Regions from separate parts of the Noviherbaspirillum saxi genome, predicted to be linked through region 2. Evidence: riboswitches for the same ligand, from Rfam matches in the RefSeq annotation. Region 2 holds a riboswitch; each other region holds the start of a gene.
The links. A riboswitch is a leader RNA that binds a small molecule or an ion and turns the genes downstream of it on or off. The one in region 2 is predicted to bind thiamine pyrophosphate.
Positions count from the first base shown of each region.

Region 1: it holds a riboswitch for thiamine pyrophosphate, as region 2 does, so the genes downstream of both, thiC (phosphomethylpyrimidine synthase ThiC) here and D3871_RS17850 (TonB-dependent siderophore receptor) in region 2, are expected to answer to the same signal.
Region 3: it holds a riboswitch for thiamine pyrophosphate, as region 2 does, so the genes downstream of both, thiC (phosphomethylpyrimidine synthase ThiC) here and D3871_RS17850 (TonB-dependent siderophore receptor) in region 2, are expected to answer to the same signal.

Region 1 covers NZ_QYUO01000001.1:3,043,758-3,050,650, forward strand. Annotated here, with positions in the region: gene D3871_RS14350 (UvrD-helicase domain-containing protein) at 1-6, opposite strand, end outside; gene thiE (thiamine phosphate synthase) at 114-722, opposite strand; gene thiD (bifunctional hydroxymethylpyrimidine kinase/phosphomethylpyrimidine kinase) at 719-1,507, opposite strand; gene D3871_RS14365 (thiazole synthase) at 1,507-2,313, opposite strand; gene D3871_RS14370 (endonuclease domain-containing protein) at 2,409-2,792, opposite strand; gene thiS (sulfur carrier protein ThiS) at 2,893-3,093, opposite strand; gene thiC (phosphomethylpyrimidine synthase ThiC) at 3,099-5,012, opposite strand; TPP riboswitch at 5,062-5,179, opposite strand; gene D3871_RS14385 (valine--tRNA ligase) at 5,277-6,893, shown strand, end outside.
Region 2 covers NZ_QYUO01000002.1:425,403-432,295, reverse strand. Annotated here, with positions in the region: gene pnuC (nicotinamide riboside transporter PnuC) at 1-177, shown strand, start outside; gene D3871_RS17855 (AAA family ATPase) at 174-710, shown strand; gene D3871_RS17850 (TonB-dependent siderophore receptor) at 707-2,860, opposite strand; TPP riboswitch at 2,909-3,008, opposite strand; gene D3871_RS17845 (replication initiation protein) at 3,091-4,497, opposite strand; gene D3871_RS17840 (AAA family ATPase) at 5,035-6,216, shown strand; gene D3871_RS17835 (ParB/RepB/Spo0J family partition protein) at 6,227-6,893, shown strand, end outside.
Region 3 covers NZ_QYUO01000002.1:911,398-918,290, reverse strand. Annotated here, with positions in the region: gene panD (aspartate 1-decarboxylase) at 1-28, opposite strand, end outside; gene D3871_RS19980 (YeiH family protein) at 210-1,274, shown strand; gene D3871_RS19975 (D-amino acid dehydrogenase) at 1,303-2,622, shown strand; TPP riboswitch at 2,769-2,878, shown strand; gene thiC (phosphomethylpyrimidine synthase ThiC) at 2,928-4,841, shown strand; gene thiS (sulfur carrier protein ThiS) at 4,858-5,058, shown strand; gene D3871_RS19960 (thiazole synthase) at 5,115-5,927, shown strand; gene thiE (thiamine phosphate synthase) at 5,924-6,565, shown strand; gene D3871_RS19950 (amino acid permease) at 6,663-6,893, opposite strand, start outside.

The sequences.
Region 1 (6,893 bases), on a different contig from region 2:
TTGCATCCACCGATTATAAGCCCGTGGCGCAACATGCTCGCGGCAATATCGGCTGCCACATGCCCGCATGGACCGGCATGTTGACAGTTTGCTTAGGCAAACTGTCAAGACTGCTATGCGAACAGACTGGCGAAACCACGCGCCGCAGTTTCGGGATCATCCACCATATATACACTGCTGATCGCAGCCACCATGTCGGTACCAAGCGCAACCAATGGAGTTGCATTTTCCCGGGTCATGCCACCAATGACGACGTTGGGCAAAGGCACTTCGGCCTTCGCCTCGGTGATGATTTCGGGCGACGTATGGAAGTCGTATTTCTTTACGCGCGAAGGATAAAAGCCGCCGAATGCCACATAGCTTGCGCCGGCGGCATGCGCCTCTTGCGCAAGCGACAGCGTGCCGTAGCATGACGCGCCGACAATCTTCGTCGGCCCGACCATCGCACGTGCCTGCGCCACTGACGCATCGGTGCCGCCGACATGAACGCCGTCGGCATCGATCTCTATGCACAGTTCCACATGGTCGTTGATGATGAAGGGGCGTGCATAACGGCGGCAGAGTTGCTGCAACGCTTGCGCCTGCTCGCGGCGCAACGCGGCCGCTGCGGTCTTGTGCCGGTATTGCACCAATGCGGCGCCGCCACGCAGCCCCGCTTCCGTTACCCGCACCAGTTCTTGTGTGTCATCCCAATCGGGTGTGACCAGATATAAACCTTTCATGCATTGTTCTCCAAAGTCGCACTGCGGTCCGGAATACGCTGACCGTCGGCGATCGCGTACGAAGATATCAGCGCATGCTGGCAATATGCCTGCGCCGATTCAAGTGCCTCGGACATCGGTTTGCCAAGCGCCAGCAAGGCCGCGATCGCCGACGCCAGCGTGCATCCGCTGCCGTGAAAATGTCCATTCAGCCTGGGCCAGGTCCAGGTGTGCTGACCGCCATGCGAATACCAGCGGTTGACGACATCGGGTTCCTGACCATGCCCGCCCTTGATCAATACGTTGGGGCACTGGAACAAAAGCTTGTCGGCCTGTGCTTCGATGCGGCGCTCTCCGCCGCACAGCACTTCGGCCTCGGGCAGGTTGGGCGTGATTATCGTCGCCAGCGGCAGTAGCATTGCCATCGCCTGCAAGGGATTGTCTTGCGACAAGGTATCGCCATGGCCGCTGGCCAGCACCGGATCAAGCACCACATGCAGATCCGGCTTGCGTTCCCTGAGCAATTTGATCGTTTCGGCGATTGCCTCGGCGTTGGCGCGGTTGCCAACGATGCCGATTTTCACCGCGGCCACGTCTATTTTTTCAATCAATACCTGTGCCTGCCGCTGCACCAGTTGCGCCGATACGGCTTGCACCTGATACACCCTGTCATTGTCCTGCACGGTAAGCGCAGTAATGACTGACAACGGGTGCGCACCCAGCGCGGCGATAGCCTGAATATCGGCCTGCACGCCGGCTCCGCTGCTGGGATCGGATCCGGCGAACACCAGCACGCTTGGTCGCATCACGTTGCCCGGCCTTCCATCGGCGACGATGGCGATGCGGCAAAACGCTTGGCGATGCGCCCGGCGAGATAGGCTTCGCGCCCCGCTTCAACCGCCAGCTTCATCGCGCGCGCCATGCGGATCGGGTCGCGCGCACCGGCGATCGCGGTATTCATCAATACGCCGTCGCAACCGAGTTCCATCGCAATCGCCGCATCGGAAGCGGTCCCGACACCGGCATCGACCAGCACCGGCACCTTGGCCTGCTCGATGATCAGCGACAGGTTCCATGGATTGAGGATGCCCATGCCGGAACCGATCAGCGACGCCAGCGGCATCACCGCGACGCAACCGATCTGTTCGAGCATCCTTGCCTGGATAGGATCGTCGCTGCAATAGACCATCACATCGAAGCCATCCTGCACCAGGGTCTCGGCAGCCTTCAGGGTTTCCGGCATGTTGGGAAACAGGGTCTTCTCGTCCCCCAAAACTTCCAGCTTGACCAGCTTGTGGCCGTTCAACAATTCCCGCGCCAGTTGCAAGGTGTAGACCGCATCCTTGGCGTTGTAGCAGCCTGCGGTATTCGGCAGGATGGTATAGCGCGAGGGCGGCACCACATCGAGCAGATTCGGCGCGCTTGGGTCTTGCCCAATGTTGACGCGCCGGATTGCCACAGTAATGATGTCGGCGCCGCTGGCTTCGGTCGCGGCACGGGTTTCTTCCAGGTCGCGGTATTTGCCGCTGCCGACCAGCAGGCGGGAGCCGTAGGTCTTGCCGGCGATGGTGAGCCCCTGATCGCTCTGAGTGATGCTGTTTTGATTGCTCATGAAATCTCCTTAATGCACTGAGTTTTTTTGCCAACTATTCAGAGAAGAATGTGATGGGCACAGTATCCTTGCCATAGCTACGCTCTCCCTCCCCTTCAAGGGCACCCGGCATAGGGGGAGGGCTGGGGTGGGGATGGGTTCAAAACATTCCAAATCATCTGAACCACTGCATCTGTTTCGGTCAACACTTCGTTATTCCAAAATCGCAAGACAGTGAATCCAGCGATAGACAACTTCGCCGAACGAATTTCGTCGTACTGATGGTTCTCCACGTGCTGAGACCCATCGACTTCAATAACAAGCTTCCGTTCCAGACAGACAAAATCCAATACGTAGGTATCGAATGGATGTTGGCGTCGAAATTTGCAGCCCAGTTGTTCTCGACGCAAACGCTGCCACAGCTTTTGTTCGGCGTCGGTCATTGTTTTTCTCAATGACTTTACGGCGGGTCTGACAAATGTGTTTGTTTGTCCTTGCATTACTTACCCCATCCCCACCCTACCCCTCCCCTTGAAAGGGAGGGAACTTCAAGGTCTTGCCAACTTGCAGTTAAAAATCGGCCTCTGAAAGTCTCACTATTCAACCACCACCAATCGCACGCACGATATCGACCCGATCGTTCGGACAAAGCAGCCGTTCAACCCACATCTGCCTCGGCACGACTTCGCGATTGATCGCCACTGCCAGCGACTTGCCAACCAAATCCAGCGAAGCAATTAATCCCTGCACGTTTTCATTGTCGGCAACCGCATGCGGCACACCGTTCAATTCAATCTCCATGGCCCTTACTGCTTGCGATAGATTTCGGCGCCGCTCTTGACGAATTCGACCGCCTTGACTTCCATGCCTTTCTTCAGCGCCTGCTCGTCCGAAATGCCCTGGCTGGCCGCATAGTCGCGCACATCCTGGGTGATCTTCATCGAGCAAAAATGCGGACCGCACATCGAACAGAAATGCGCGACTTTCGCCGAGTCCTTGGGCAAGGTCTCGTCATGGAATTCACGCGCCTTGTCCGGATCGAGACCGATGTTGAACTGGTCTTCCCAGCGGAATTCGAAACGCGCTTTCGACAACGCGTTGTCGCGGATCTGCGCGCCCGGATGCCCCTTCGCAAGATCAGCCGCATGCGCCGCCAGCTTGTAGGTGATGATGCCTTCCTTGACATCGTCCTTGTTGGGCAAGCCCAGGTGTTCCTTCGGTGTGACGTAGCACAGCATCGCGGTACCGTACCAGCCGATCATGGCCGCGCCGATGCCGGAGGTGATGTGGTCGTAGCCCGGTGCGATGTCGGTGGTCAATGGGCCGAGCGTATAGAACGGCGCTTCATGGCACTGCTCCAGCTGCAGGTCCATGTTTTCCTTGATCAGGTGCATCGGCACATGGCCGGGCCCTTCGATCATCACTTGCACATCATGCTTCCAGGCGATCTGCGTGAGTTCGCCCAGCGTCTTCAGTTCGCCCAGCTGCGCTTCGTCGTTGGCATCGTAAATCGAGCCCGGGCGCAAGCCGTCGCCCAGCGAGAACGACACGTCATAGGCTTTCATGATGGCGCAGATATCTTCGAAATGTTCGTACAGGAAGGATTCCTTGTGATGCGCGAGACACCATTTCGCCATGATCGAGCCGCCACGCGACACGATGCCGGTCATGCGCTTGGCCGTCAGCGGCACATATTGCAGCCGCACGCCGGCATGGATCGTGAAGTAGTCGACGCCCTGTTCGGCCTGCTCGATCAGCGTGTCGCGGAAGATTTCCCAGGTCAGGTCTTCGGCCTTGCCATTGACCTTTTCCAGCGCCTGGTAAATCGGCACGGTCCCGATCGGCACCGGCGAATTGCGGATGATCCATTCGCGGGTTTCATGGATGTGCTTGCCGGTCGACAGGTCCATCACGGTATCGCCGCCCCAACGGATGGCCCAGGTCATTTTTTCGACTTCTTCGCCGATCGACGAGGTGACGGCGGAGTTGCCGATATTGGCATTGATCTTGACCAGGAAATTGCGGCCGATGATCATCGGTTCGATTTCCGGGTGATTGATGTTGGCGGGAATGATGGCGCGGCCGCAGGCGATTTCGGAGCGCACGAATTCCGGCGTGATCTCGGCAGGAATCGCCGCGCCAAAGCTGTGGCCGGGATGCTGGCGCCCCATCAGGTCGGCCAGTTTCTGTCCCATCGGACCGGAGGCTTTCAGGCCCTCCAAGTACTCCTTGCGGCGCAGGTTTTCCCGGATCGCGATGTATTCCATTTCCGGCGTGATGATGCCCTGGCGCGCATAGTGCATCTGGGTCACATTCTTGCCAGCCAGCGCGCGGCGCGGCTTGCGGTGCAAATTGAAGCGCAGCTCGGCCAACTTGGGGTCGTTCAGGCGCTCGACGCCGTAGTGCGAGGTCGGGCCGGGCAATTCTTCGGTATCGTGGCGTTCGGCGATCCAGCCGGCACGCACTGCGGCCAGCCCGGAGCGGATGTCGATCTTGACCGCCGGGTCGCTGTAGGGACCGGAGGTGTCATAGACGGTGATCGGCGGGTTCTGTTCCGCGCCGAATGACGCCGGGGTATCGGACTGGCTGATTTCGCGCATCGGCACGCGGATATCGGGGCGCGAACCTTCGACATAAATCTTGCGGGAATTGGGCAGCGGCTGGATGGCGGCTTCGTCGACCGTGGCGGTGGCGGCGAGGAATGGCGGATGGGCGTTCATGTTGCTCCTTTGCTAAAACGATAAAGCGAAGGAGCGGCGGAAGAGTGGTGCGTGTTTCCGGTTGCTTCCCTTCGCTGGCATTATCCAGATCAGGTTCAAGGGTATTTCTCACCCGGCGTGCGCTTGATTCAACAATTTCAAGCGGGCCAGGACCCCTAGCATTGGTCATGTGGCATGACTTCGGCGAATTATACGCGGATCTGCGCGGATGTCAGCCATCGCGTCCTTTATAATGGTTAGTTTCGCAGAAACATAAGTTAAATCATGGAATTAGCCAAGTCTTTCGAGCCCGCCGAGATTGAGAAACACTGGCATACGGAATGGGAAAAGCGCGGATACTACACCGCGACCACCGATGCCGGTAAACCTGCATTCAGCATCCAGCTGCCGCCACCGAATGTCACCGGCACGCTGCATATGGGACATGCGTTCAACCAGACGATCATGGATGGCCTGACCCGTTACTACCGGATGCGCGACCACAATACCGCCTGGATTCCCGGTACCGACCACGCCGGCATCGCGACGCAGATCGTCGTCGAACGCCAACTCGATGCGCAAAAGATTTCACGCCACGACCTCGGCCGCGAGAAGTTCCTGGAAAAGGTGTGGGAGTGGAAAGAGCATTCCGGTTCGACCATCACCGGCCAGATGCGCCGCATGGGCGCATCCACCGACTGGAGCCGCGAATACTTCACGATGGACGAAAAAATGTCCAAGGCCGTGACCGAAGTCTTCGTACGCCTTCACCAGCAGGGGCTGATCTATCGCGGCAAGCGCCTGGTCAACTGGGACCCGAAGCTGCTCACCGCAGTGTCCGACCTCGAAGTGGTATCGGAAGAAGAAGACGGCCACATGTGGCATATCCACTATCCGCTGGCCGATGGCAACGGCCACATCACGGTCGCGACGACTCGTCCGGAAACCATGCTGGGCGACGTCGCGGTTGCGGTGGACCCGACCGACGAACGTTACACCGCGCTGGTCGGCAAGCTGCTGAAGCTGCCGCTGACCGGACGCGAAATTCCAATCATCGCCGACGAGTACGTCGACAAGGAATTCGGCACCGGCTGCGTCAAGATCACGCCGGCGCACGACTTCAACGACTATGCGGTCGGCCAGCGCCACAATCTTGAAAAGATCAGCATCCTCACGCTCGATGCGAAGATCAATGAAAACGGCCCGGCCAAATACCATGGCATGGACCGCTACGATGCGCGCAAGCAGATCGTGACCGACCTTGAGGCCGAAGGCTTGCTCGAACTGGTCAAGCCGCACAAGCTGATGGTCCCGCGCGGCGACCGCACCGGCGTCGTGATCGAGCCGATGCTGACCGACCAGTGGTTTGTCGCGATGAGCAAGCCGGCGCCGGAAGGCACGCACTTCCCCGGCAAGTCGATCGCCGAAGTCGCCCTCGAAAAGGTGTCCGGCGGCGAGATCAAGTTCGTGCCCGAGAACTGGGCCACGACCTACAATCAATGGCTCAACAATATCCAGGACTGGTGCATCTCGCGTCAGCTGTGGTGGGGCCATCAGATCCCGGCATGGTATGACGACGAAGGTAATATCTACGTCGCGCGCAACGAAGAGGAAGCGCAGGCGCAGGCTGGCGGCAAGACGCTGAAACGCGAAAGCGATGTGCTCGACACCTGGTTCTCGTCCGCGCTGGTGCCCTTCTCTTCGCTGGGCTGGCCGGAAGAAACGCCGGATTACAAAATGTTCCTGCCGTCGTCGGTGCTGGTCACCGGCTTCGACATCATCTTCTTCTGGGTTGCGCGCATGGTGATGATGACCACGCACTTCACCGGCAAGGTGCCATTCGATACCGTATACGTGCACGGCCTGGTGCGCGATGCGAGCGGCCAGAAGATGTCCAAGTCC
Region 2 (6,893 bases):
CGGAAAAAGCTGGAAAACTGGCATGTCTGGATAGCGGTGGATGCGCTGTATGTCGGTCTGTATGTCTACAAAAACCTGATCCTGACGGCGGTGCTGTATGCCTTGTTCATCTTGCTGGCAACGATAGGCTTGCGTACCTGGAGAACGATAGTCGCAGGCAGCGGAGCCAATGCATGAATGCGATGCAAAAACCGTGGCGCATTGCCATTCTTGGTGCCGAATCCACCGGCAAGTCCACGCTGGCCGAGGCGCTGGCAACGCATTTCCGCACGCTCTGGGTACCCGAATACCTGCGCGAGTTTGTTGAGCTGCATGGGCGCACTCCATACGAAGAAGAACAACTTGTGATCGCCCGTGTGCAGACTGAGCGCGAAGACGCGGCGGCACTGTCGGCTTCGCGCTTTCTGTTTTGCGATACCACGCCTTTGATGACCAGCCTGTACAGCCGGTTTTATTGGGGCCGTGTCGAGCCGCGGCTGGAACGGATGGCAGCGGACCGGCATTATGATCTTACGTTGGTGACTGCGCCGGATGCGCCATGGGTGGCAGATGGCTTGCAACGTGAATCGGAAGCAGTGCGGCAGCAAATCCATACGCAGCTGCTCGCGAAGCTGGCTGCGCTGAATCTGCCGTACTCATTGGTGAGCGGCACTGAGCCGATGCGGCTGCAGCAAGTCGAGAGCCTGCTGCAGCGTCTGACGCCTGCTTAAAAGTCGAACTGGGCAGACAGCTTGAAGGTGCGGGGAGCGCCCGGAAACAGGTATCCACCCAGGGCTTGGGTGACATCGCGCCAGTAGAACTTGTCGGTCACGTTATCAATGCCGAAGCGCAACGTCGTCGCCGTGCCGCCCACGCGCGTCGCATAGCGCGCTCCGAGGTTGAACAAATGATAGCCGGGGACCGTCACGCTGTTATCGGGATTGAATGCCTTGCTGCCCGCGTAATGCCAGCTGCCATTGAGCATCAACCCCGGCACGGCCGCCAGTGCATAGTCCGCATACACAACCGACTTGAGATTGGGAACATTGGTGACACGCTTGCCATCGAGCGTGGCGGTGCCGGTATTTTGCTGGCGGGTATGCAAGGCGGCGATGCTGGCACCGAGCATCAGATTGCGCGTGGCCTGTCCCTGCAGCGACCACTCGATGCCCTGATGTTCTGCATTGCCGTTACGCACATAGGTAAATCCCGCATCGGTGTACTCCAGCGGTTTGCGGATACGGAACAGTGCGGCAGACATTTGCCAGCCATTGCCGAGAGAAGTCTTGGTACCGAGTTCAAGCTGATACGACTTGCTCGGATCCAGCGCCACATTGGCATTAGTCGTCAATAGTGGTGCAATGCCGCCATGTTCCAAGCCTTGCGCATACGATCCGTACATGGTCCAGCTCGCCTGCGGATTGAACACCAGTGCAAGATTGGGCAAGGTATAACCGCGCTCATGCGCACTGTTGAGGGTGCCAGTCGCATCATACTGATCGCGTTCGATACGCGTGTGACGCACGCCGGCATGCAGCTTGAACTGCGGCGAGAGCGCGATCACATCACGCACGAACAACGAATGCTCGCGCCCGCTGCGACGCAAGCGTATCGGGCCGGTGGTGATGGTCGATGCGGGCACGACGACCGGTGAAAAAATATTGCTGGTGCCATTCGCTGCGGAGCCGAGGCAGTCGAGGGTGCCGTACACGCAGTCGCCGAAGTCGTCGCGGCGACGCAGTGTCGAGACGCCTGCTGCCAGTTCGTGCTGCAGCGCGCCGGTCGCGAATCTTCCTTGCACAATGGCTTGCGACGCGAGCAAGGACTTGCGTTCGTTTTCGCTCTGGTAGTCGTACACATCATAGTCGCCATTGGCGCAGAAGCCCGGAAATAGTCCGCTCGCTGCACAGCCAAACGGGAATGCGGCAAAGTCGTCGCGCCGAAAACCGTGACGGTTGACGGCCACCACCGTGGTCCAGTCGGGCGTGATCTGGTATTCGAATCGCAGCCCGAGATTGGTGCTGTCGGTTTCAACCGGCCGGCTCCATGGCTGGTTGTTCAGCATGGTGCGCGCCGAGATTCCCGTCGGCAGGTCGGTACCATTGATCAGTTGAAAACCGGGGGCGCTTAGCTGCGACTTGTGCTGGTAATCGAAATCGAGTTGCAGCAATGCCTGCGGCGTCAGTCGCCAGTCGAATGCGCCGCTCACGAACTGACGTTCACCGTCGGCGCCGCGCACATAGGAACGCAGCTTTTCGGCGGCTGCATTGATGCGGTAGCCGAAGCGCTTGTCGTCGGAACGACCGCCCAGGTCGAGCGCGCCGTACAGCGTGCCGCGCTCGCGCGCTTCCAGCGTCACCGACCACAGCGTCTCGTTGGTGGGGCGCTTGGTGACATAGTTAAGTATGCCGCCCGGCGTCGCGATCCCGGCCTGCAAGCCGGCCAAGCCTTTCAATATTTCAATGCGCTCCTTGTTCTCGAGCGGGATGGCGGCATCGGCAGCGATTTCCAGGCTGTCTTTGCGATAGCTCGCCGCATTATCGAGAGTAAAGCCGCGGATGGAAAACTGCTCCGCATAGCCGATCGCGTTATAGGCGTCGTTGACGCTGGCATCGAACCGGGTCAGATCGGTGGTCTGGCGTATGGCCTGATCCTGCATTTGCTGGCGCGTGATCACGGTGATCGAAGCGGGCGTCTGCTGCAAGGGTATCTGGCCGAAACTGCCGAATGTCGGGGCTTCGGCGTCGTCGGCGGCAATGCGCGGCGCCGAAACGGAAACGGCAGGCAAAACGGTATCGGACTGCGCCTGTGCGGCGACGGGCAAAACCAATGCCTGTGCAGCGGAAAATGCAAGAAGAAAACGGGTTTTCGGTAGCGGCATGATGGGCTCGGTCACGTAAATGCAGTGCCAGCGACGGAGCAAACAAAGAAGTGCGGCTTTGCGCTTCCCTACGCTGGCGTTATCCAGATCAGGTACGGAGGGTGTCTCTCACCCAAAGACATCGTCTTCAGGACCCCTAGCATGGAACGAATGCTATCACGAAGCTTTCATGTTCATATGCCGCAGGCTGCGGTCAATGACGCCGGTGTGATCAGCGCAGTAGGTTCATTTCAGCCCTTGATCACGCCGAGATCGACCCGACCCTTGCTGGTATAGCGCTGGTCGGCCAGGCTTTGCTGCTCATTCTTCATGCGAATGGCGAGGTCGGTCAATTCGTGGTCGGTCGGTTTTTCCCATCCGTCTTCCCACACCGAATTGCCGAGAAACTTGAGGAAGACCGGCCGCACGATCTGGCTCGAAATCCCTTTCGACTGGAATGCCTTGCGAATCGCGCCACTCGCCGGCAGCGCCTCCTGTTCAAAGCGGGCAATCCATTCGATCTGATCGGCTTCCGGCATTTCCTGGAACATTTCATTCAACAGCGTGCGCTTCATTGCCATGAACTGTTCTATCAGTTTCAAGCGTTCGGCCTTGGTGTCGTAGACCTTGCGTGCGGGCGCTGCGACCGGCTTTTCCGTGCCGAACTGACCGGATTGCAAAATGGCGGTCAGATATTTTTCCGGCGTGCGCACCGGCTCCATGTTCGTACGACGGTGCCGTTCATTCATCACCGTGATCGCATCGTCGACCGCTTTCGCGCCATAGCGCAGCAACAGTTTTTCAGCCCTATCCTGGGGAATGCCGGCACGGATGATGTTGCCGATCGTCTTCAGGTCGACTGGTTCGATCGGCCTTTCCGTCGGTGCGAGCAGCGCTTGCTTGCGTTTGACCTTGAATTGCAAATCCTGCACCGAGCGGCCGCTCTTGTGCTCGATCAGTTCGATGTCGAGATCGGTGACTTCATTGACCTTTTTGACCGCCTTCTTGACGACATCGCGATTAAAGATCTTGTACTCCTGATAAGCGCTTGCCGGGCTGTCAGGCGCGCCGGTCAGCACCGGTCGCCACCATGCCCATGCCTGCCGTGCCGTAAGGCCGCCGGGATTGTCGGCATAACGACAACATATTTCATAGAGGACGAGCGATGCCATCGTGTTCAGCGCGGCCAGCACCTGCAAGGACATTTTTGCAAAGCGCTGGGGATCGAGCAGCTCTTGCTTGATGTTCGGGGCGTAGCTCCATTCGAGCGTCAATTCATTCCCGCGCTGAATCAGGTCCGCATGGGCAATCAGGGCCGAGATACTCCAGCGGGCGCCTTCGCCTGTGGTTGGGGATTGCCATTCGACACCGGTGGTCGCCATCTGGCGAAAATACTGTTTGATGACTTCCGTATTGTTGGAATTGAAGTCGATACCGATAGCAATCTCTGACAGGCGCGCGCGATACCGCTCTTTTTCCACCCCTTGACGCTGGGCGAATTGAAGCATCACGTTGTAGATCTTGCGCGCAGTCACGGTGATGCGTTCGGATTTGGGAACGATCGCCAATGTATTGACCGGTTTGCGCAACAAATAATCATGCTCGGTACTTTTCGTACCGGGTCGGGTTTTCTTTGGCGCTGTGGCGGGCTCCGTCATTGTGCTTCGGGTTCAATTTGTTTACCGAAGTCTATAGTGAGCCGATGTGAAAAGCAAACTCACCTTGGAAATCAACGCCTGTTTTTAAGGTGAGAATAAGTGCACGCCAGCTTAGTGTCGATCCTCCCAAAAGATCTCACCTATTGATGATGGGTTTTTTTCGCTTTGTTTGCCGACGTTTGCGCCATCGCAACCCCATATCCACTCACCACATACCCCAAAGCTTCTCACCAATATCCCCAAATTATTTCACCTTAGCTCCCAAATGTTTTCACCATAGGCCCCAAATGTTCTCACCGAAAATGATCTAAGCCATTGATATTTAAGTATATTCTTCCTCCTATAGTTCTTAAAGAGGTGTTAGGTTTTTTTATTTCTTTTAGCCAAGATTGTGCTATCCGCTTACAATTCAGGAGTTCTTGCGGAAATATTTTACGGTTTTCATGAAAAAAATAGATTTTCGAAGAATTTCTAGTTACCGAGGAATAGGTCTATATCGTAAAATAAAGTCTTATTTTCAAAACCTACGGGAAACTTATGATTGCGCCGAATGTTAACAGTGCTCAGAAAATTCATATCAGCGACATTGTCGAACAGGCGGAACGGGCGGCGCAGATGGTTAACCAGATCCGTTCGCGCATGCTGGCACCGAATGCGAACAAGAACCCGCCCGTATTTTCATTGACCCAGCTGGCGAGTTTGTGCGGAATTGACAAGGGACAAGTAGCGTATCGTATCAGCAAGGGTGATCTGCCGGCCGGCCAGCTTAACGACAAGGGATCCCGACGCGAGTTTTCCCTTCGCGAAGCAAGAATCTGGGTACAACAGTACCGGGCAACCCATTTGCGCCCCGACGGTGCTCGCGCTATTACGCTTGCAGTTGGTAATTTCAAGGGTGGTGTCAGTAAGACCACCACGGCGATGGTGATGGCGCAGGGATTGAGTCTGCGCGGTCATAAGGTTCTGGTCGTGGACGCCGATCCTCAGGGTTCTTTGACCACGTTGTTCGGCATCATGCCGGATACGGAAGTGTCCGAAGAGCAAACGATCGCTCCCTTGGTTTATGGCGACACGACCTCGATTCGTCCTTCCATTCAGTCGACCTATTGGGACGGCATCGATCTGGTCGCTGCGTCAGCCAGTTTATTTTCTGCAGAGTTTGTATTGCCGTCGCGGCAAATGAAGGATCCTGAATTCCAGTTTTGGGATGTATTGAACCTCGGTCTGGAAGACGTGCGTGACGATTATGACGTCATCATTATCGACACGCCACCATCGCTCTCCTATGTGACGATCAACGCCTTCATGGCCGCGGATGGCTTGATGGTTCCCTTGCCGCCGAACGCATTGGATTTTGCAAGTTCGGCACAATTCTGGAGTTTGTTCAGCGACCTGGCGTCGAATCTGGTCGAGAGCGCTGGCATCAGCAAAACCTTCGATTTCATCCATGTCTTGCTTGCTCGCGTGGATTCAGCCGATGTCGCCAGCGATGTCGTGCGTTCCTGGATTTCGGCAACTTACGCAGAAAAGGTTTTACCGGTGGAAATTCCTAAAACCGCGGTCACATCGTCTAGTTCTGCGGAATTCGGCACCGTGTATGACATCAGCCGTTACGACGGCAGCATGAAAACCTATAGCCGGGCACGTGACGCCTATGACAGGGTCAATGACTTGGTTGAGGTTTCAATTCGCAACTCTTGGATATCCCAGCTAGCGTAAGGAGAGTGTGATGTCGATTAAGGATAGATTAGCGAAAAAGACCGAAGGTTTGCTTGTCCCGGGCAAAGCGGATTCCGGCAGTGCGACTGCGCCGCTGCGTACCGGTCCTGGCCAGATGCTGATGGTGAATTCGTTGATGAAGGAAAGCAACGAAAAGATGGCAGTCCTTGAGGCCAGGTTGAAGGAGTTCGAAGGAATATTGCCGGTACGCCTTATCGATGCGGATAAAATTCTTCCTTCTAAATGGGCAAATCGGGATGTCCGTAGCTACGATTTGGCCGCTTTTGCGTCGCTCAAAAGCGAAATAGCCGACGCAGGAGGGAACGTCCAACCGATCAAGGTACGTCCGCTGAAGGATGGGTCGGAACGATATGAAGTCGTGTTTGGACATCGCCGCCATCGCGCCTGCGAAGAACTTGGCTTACCGGTTTTGGCATTGGTAGAGGAAATCAGCGATCAAGAGCTGTTCAAGGAGATGGATCGTGAAAACCGGACACGTGCCGATTTGTCCCCCTGGGAACAAGGTGTGATGTACCGGCGGGCATTGAACGAGCAATTGTTTTCATCGCAGGATCAGCTTGCGAAAGAGGTCGGTGTCGATCCAGGGAATTTGAGTAAGGCGCTACGCTTGGCAAACTTGCCTGAAGCGGTTGTCCAAGCCTTTCCTTCCCCGCTTG
Region 3 (6,893 bases), 490 kb from region 2:
TCTTGGAGCGCAGCATGATTCTTTGCATGGGTTAGTCCTGTAGGTTGAAAGTTGCGTCACTGCACTGTCTATCTAGCAATCTGAATCTCACATAACGGAACAAATCATTCCAAATTAAAGAAAAGGTTTGCTTTAAAAGCCGTTGGGCGAGTATATTATAAAAAACGAGATATTTTGTGCCGTTTTTTAATATTTAAGGTTATTGGTTCATGAAATCCCCATCCTTGGCTACTTCACGCCCGCCCTACATGAACATTCCCTATCTCTCTTCCGCCATCGCAATCTGGCGGCCGCGCTCAGTGCGGCGCAACTGGCCGGGGATCGCGGTGGCAACCGCGATTGCTTTGTCGGCGACTTTCATTTCGACGAGCTATGGCGGTCCGCAACTGCTCTACGCCTTGTTCTTCGGCCTTGCCTTCCATTTCCTGGCAAACGATGCGAATGCCCAGCCCGGAATCGAGTTTTGTTCCAAGGTCCTGCTGCGCACCGGCGTCGCGCTATTGGGCGCGCGTATCACCTTTGCGCAGATCGCTTCGGTCGGTATCGCGCCGCTGGTCATCGTGATCGGCGCCCTCATCCTGACGATCTGCTTCGGTTATCTGCTGTCGCGCTGGCTCAAGCGTCCGGCGACCGAAGGATTGCTGTCGGGCGGCTCGGTCGCCATCTGCGGCGCGTCGGCGGCGCTCGCGATCTCGGCGGTCCTGCCGCAAACCAAGGAAAACGAAAAGTTCACCCTGCTCACGGTGGTTGGCGTGACCACACTGTCGACGCTTGCGATGATCATCTATCCGTTGCTGGTCAAACTGCTCGGACTCGATATGACCGAAGCGGGCGTCTTCATCGGCGGCACCATTCATGACGTGGCGCAGGTTGTCGGTGCCGGTTATCTGGTCTCCAACCACACCGGCGATGTCGCCACCTTCGTCAAATTGACTCGCGTGGCCTGCCTTGTACCCGTGGTGCTGACACTCGCTATCCTCTTCAAAAGCAAGGATGGCAAGACCGAAATCGATGCACCTCCGCTGGTGCCGTTCTTTCTGATCGGCTTCGTCTGGCTGGTGCTCACCAACAGCATGGGCTTTATCCCGCAACAGGTCAGCGGCTGGATCAACGATGCCTCCCGCGCCTGCCTGGTCACGGCAATTGCCGCCCTCGGCGTGAAGACCTCTTTCCAGTCGCTCGCGTCGCTCGGCTGGCGTCCCGTGTTTATGCTGATGATGGAAACGGTCTGGATCGCACTACTGGTGGCAGGCGCCCTGCTGCTGGGCCGATGATTGCCATTCACTGCGCAGGGAGAATTCCATGAAAGTCATCGTTCTCGGTTCCGGCATCGTCGGTACGGCGTCAGCGTGGTTCTTGCGCAAGGCCGGGCACCAGGTGACGGTACTGGAACGCCAGCCGGGTGCCGCGATGGAAACCAGCTTTGCAAACGGCGGCCAGATTTCAGTGTCGCATGCAGAGCCCTGGGCCAATCCGGGAACATTGCTCAAGATCGTCAAATGGCTGGGACGGGAAGATGCCCCGCTCTTGCTGCGCTTGCGCTGGGACCGACAGCAATGGGCCTGGTGCCTGCGCTTTCTGCGGGAATGCACAGCTGGGCGCGTGGCCGACAATATTCGACAGATCGTGGCGATTGCCGAGTACAGCCGCCAGACGCTGCACGCGGTACGTGCCGAGACCGGGATAAGCTATGACGCACTTCAGCGCGGGATCCTGCATTTCTATACGGATGAACGGGAGTTCCGCAAGTCGCTGCACGCCGCCGCACTGATGCGCGAGCTGGGTTGTCCGCGCAACTCGCTGGACGCCGACGGCGTGGTGAGCGTAGAACCGGCCCTAAGGCATCTGCGCCACAAGATCGTCGGCGGCGACTTCACTGCGACAGACGAATCGGGCGATGTCCATCAATTCAGCACGGCGCTGGCAGCCAGGGCGGCGGCGGCCGGCGTGGATTTTCGGTTCAACACGACGGTGACCCGCCTGCTGGCCGAGGGCGGCGGCACGTGTGCAAGGATCAAGGGCGTGGAAATCATTGACGCGCAAGGGCGGCATGAACTGCTTTGCGCGGACGCTTATGTGGTCGCAGCCGGCAGCTTTTCCGCGCCCTTGCTCAAGCCGCTCGGTATCGCCTTGCCCATCTATCCCGGCAAGGGCTATTCGGCGACCTACCGGATTGTCGATGGAAATGCCGCGCCGACCGTGTCGTTGACCGACGATGGATGCAAGCTGGTATTTTCGCGGCTCGGGAACAGGCTTCGCGTGGCCGGCACCTGCGAGCTCAATGGCTACACCCGGGAACTGAACGACACCCGATGCGACGCGATCACGCGGCGCGTACGCGAACTCTTTCCAGATGCCTGCGATTACGACAACCCGGTGTACTGGTCCGGTCTGCGCCCGCTGACGCCATCGAATGTGCCGTATATCGGCAAGACGAAGTTCGGAAACCTCTTCCTCAATACCGGACACGGCACGCTGGGGTGGACCATGGGCTGCGGCTCGGGGCGTGCGATTGCGGACATCGTCAGCGGTCGTCGGCCCGAAGTCGATTTTGTTTTTACGGGCATGCCGCGCGTATCGCCCGCACGGCGGATACAAACGAGCATGGCTCGAACCAGTTAAGCAAGTTCGCAGAAATTTTTTGACAAAACCCGCTGCATTTGTATTTCGCTCCTTCTCCCGCTTGCGGGAGAAGGGAGTACTGAACACGACGTGTCAAAAAATTTCTGCGGACCTGCTTAGTTGTAGCAACACCCGCCGGCTCATGCCGGCAAAGCTAGGGGTCCTGGCAAGTCTGGAAACAGGCTACCGCCGGGTGAGAAATACCCTTGAACCTGATCTGGATAATGCCAGCGAAGGGAAGCAACCGGAAATACGCCCCACTCTTCCGCCGCTCCTTCGCTTTATCGTTTTAGCAAAGGAGCAACATGAACGCCCATCCGCCATTCCTCGCCGCGACCGCCACGGTCGACGAAGCCGCCATCCAGCCGCTGCCCAATTCCCGCAAGATTTATGTCCAGGGCTCGCGCCCCGATATTCGCGTGCCCATGCGCGAAATCAGCCAGGCCGATACGCCGGCATCGTTCGGCGCGGAAAAGAACCCGCCGATCACCGTCTATGACACCTCCGGTCCCTACAGCGACCCGGCGGTCAAGATCGACATCCGCTCCGGGCTGGCCGCAGTGCGTGCCGGCTGGATCGCCGAACGCCACGATACCGAAGAATTGCCCGGCCCGACCTCGCACTACGGCGTCGAGCGCCTGAACGACCCCAAGTTGGCCGAGCTGCGCTTCAATTTGCACCGCAAGCCGCGCCGCGCGCTGGCCGGCAAGAATGTGACCCAGATGCACTATGCGCGCCAGGGCATCATCACGCCGGAAATGGAATACATCGCGATCCGCGAAAACCTGCGCCGGCGCGAGTATCTGGACGGCCTCAAGGCCTCCGGTCCGATGGGACAAAAACTGGCCGACCTGATGGGGCGCCAGCATCCCGGCCACAGCTTCGGCGCGGCGATTCCTGCCGAGATCACGCCGGAATTCGTGCGCTCCGAAATCGCCTGCGGCCGCGCCATCATTCCCGCCAACATCAATCACCCGGAAATCGAACCGATGATCATCGGCCGCAATTTCCTGGTCAAGATCAATGCCAATATCGGCAACTCCGCCGTCACCTCGTCGATCGGCGAAGAAGTCGAAAAAATGACCTGGGCCATCCGCTGGGGCGGCGATACCGTGATGGACCTGTCGACCGGCAAGCACATCCACGAAACGCGCGAATGGATCATCCGCAATGCACCGGTGCCGATCGGGACCGTGCCGATTTACCAGGCGCTGGAAAAGGTCAATGGCAAGGCCGAAGACCTGACCTGGGAAATCTTCCGCGACACGCTGATCGAGCAGGCCGAGCAAGGCGTCGACTACTTCACGATCCATGCCGGCGTGCGGCTGCAATATGTGCCGCTGACGGCCAAGCGCATGACCGGTATCGTGTCGCGCGGCGGCTCGATCATGGCGAAATGGTGTCTCGCGCATCACAAGGAATCCTTCCTGTACGAACATTTCGAAGATATCTGCGCCATCATGAAAGCCTATGACGTGTCGTTCTCGCTGGGCGACGGCTTGCGCCCGGGCTCGATTTACGATGCCAACGACGAAGCGCAGCTGGGCGAACTGAAGACGCTGGGCGAACTCACGCAGATCGCCTGGAAGCATGATGTGCAAGTGATGATCGAAGGGCCCGGCCATGTGCCGATGCACCTGATCAAGGAAAACATGGACTTGCAGCTGGAGCAGTGCCATGAAGCGCCGTTCTATACGCTCGGGCCGCTGACCACCGACATCGCACCGGGCTACGACCACATCACCTCCGGCATCGGTGCGGCCATGATCGGCTGGTACGGTACCGCGATGCTGTGCTACGTCACACCGAAGGAACACCTGGGCTTGCCCAACAAGGACGATGTCAAGGAAGGCATCATCACCTACAAGCTGGCGGCGCATGCGGCTGATCTTGCGAAGGGGCATCCGGGCGCGCAGATCCGCGACAACGCGTTGTCGAAAGCGCGTTTCGAATTCCGCTGGGAAGACCAGTTCAACATCGGTCTCGATCCGGACAAGGCGCGCGAATTCCATGACGAGACCTTGCCCAAGGATTCGGCGAAAGTCGCGCACTTCTGTTCGATGTGCGGCCCGCATTTCTGCTCGATGAAGATCACCCAGGATGTGCGCGACTATGCGGCCAGCCAGGGCATTTCGGATGAGCAGGCGCTGAAGAAAGGCATGGAAGTCAAGGCGGTCGAATTCGTCAAGAGCGGCGCCGAACTCTATCGCAAGCAGTAAACGGAAAGGCCACGACATGGAAATCAACTTGAATGGAAAAGCGCATCCGGTCACGGCTCCGTGCAGCGTGCAGGACCTGGTCACCTCTATCGGCTTGCAGGGAAAAGGACTTGCCGTCGCCATCAATCGCCATATCGTTCCGCGCTACCAGTGGCAACAGCACCTGCTGCAGCCGCGCGACCGCGTCGAGATTGTGCACGCCATCGGTGGCGGTTAGGGCGTCGCACATAACGATATGCACCGAAAACCATCCTATCTCAAACGGAGACACGCATGACACCTGATCAAGACATTCCAGGCCGCCCGGCCCACGATGGACTAACCATCGCCGGCAAGACCTACCGCTCCCGCCTGCTGGTTGGCACCGGCAGGTATCGCGACCTGGAAGAAACGCGAACCGCCATCGAAGCGAGCGGCACCGAGATCGTCACGGTCACGATCCGGCGTGTCAACATCGGCCAGGCGGCCGATGAACCCAACCTGCTGGATTACGTACCGCCGTCGCGCTACACGATCCTTCCCAATACCGGAGGCTGCTACAACGCCAAAGACGCGGTCTACACCTTGCAACTCGCGCGCGAGCTATTGGGCGGCCACAAGCTCGTCAAGCTCGAAGTGCTGGGCGACGAAAAGACGCTGTTCCCGAACATGCCGGAAACGCTGAAGGCAGCGGAAATTCTCGTCAAGGATGGTTTCGATGTAATGGCTTATTGCAGCGACGATCCGATCCAGGCCAGGCTCCTCGAAAGCCTGGGCTGCGTCGCGGTGATGCCGCTGGCCTCGCTGATCGGCTCCGGCATGGGCATCCTCAATCCGTGGAACCTGTCGCTGATCATCGAACAGTCGAAGATCCCCGTATTGGTCGACGCAGGCATCGGCACCGCATCGGATGCAACCATTGCGATGGAGCTGGGTTGCGACGCCGTATTGATGAACACCGCAATTGCCGGCGCGAAGGATCCGATCCGCATGGCGCGTGCTATGAAGCTCGCTGTCGAAGCCGGGCGCGATGCCTATCTGGCCGGACGCATTCCCAAGCGCTTTGCGGCATCGCCATCATCACCGATGGAAGGACGCACGACATGAGAGGCTTGTATCTTGTGACGCCGGACTGGCACGATACGGCGAAGCTGCTCGACATCACCGAACAGGCGCTGGCCGGCGGCGCCTCTCTCGTGCAATACCGCAACAAGACGGCCGACACGGCACTGCGCTACGAACAGGCCTCGCAGTTGCAAGCGCTTTGCCGCCGTTATGCACGACCATTCATCGTCAACGACTTCGTCAAACTCTGCATTGAACTCGATACCGATGGCATACATGTCGGCGCCAACGATACGCCGATTGCCGCCATCCGCTCGGCCATCGGCAGTGACAAGATCGTCGGTGCGACCTGCTATGGCGACCTTGACATCGCTTGCCGAGCCCGGCAAGCGGGCGCGAGCTATGTGGCGTTTGGCGGCTTTTATCCCTCGCTTGTGAAGAAATATCCCAGCACCACTTCTCCCGGCATCGTCAGCCGGGCGAAGGCGCAGATCGGGCTTCCGCTTGTGGTCATTGGCGGCATGACGACGGGAAATGCACAACCGCTGCTTGTGGCCGGTGCGGATATGGTCGCGGCCATCAGCAGCATTTATCTGGCCAAGAATCCGCTTGCCGCCGCACGCGACTTTGTCGCGCTGTTCGATACTGCGGCGTCAACGGAAAGTATCGGCTACGAATAAGCACAGCGATCATGCTGCCACGGCAAAAACGGATGGGGTTGGAAGCGCAAGCATCGCGCCCCAACCCCATCCGTTTTTTATGCAGCCTATCGGAGCCTCAGATTCCGAGCTGCGATTGATCGACCGCAGCCGGACAGGCGACAAAGGCCTTGGGATCGATCTTGCGCATCTTTTGCGTCAGTGCATAGAGCGCCATCAATACACCGACGCTGCCCAAGCCGAACCAGAACGACAGGCGTTGTTCGGCATCGGGCGACACACTCATCGCGCCGAGGATGAGCAACATCGCGGCGATGGCGAAGTAAGTGAGATATGGGTACAGCCACAT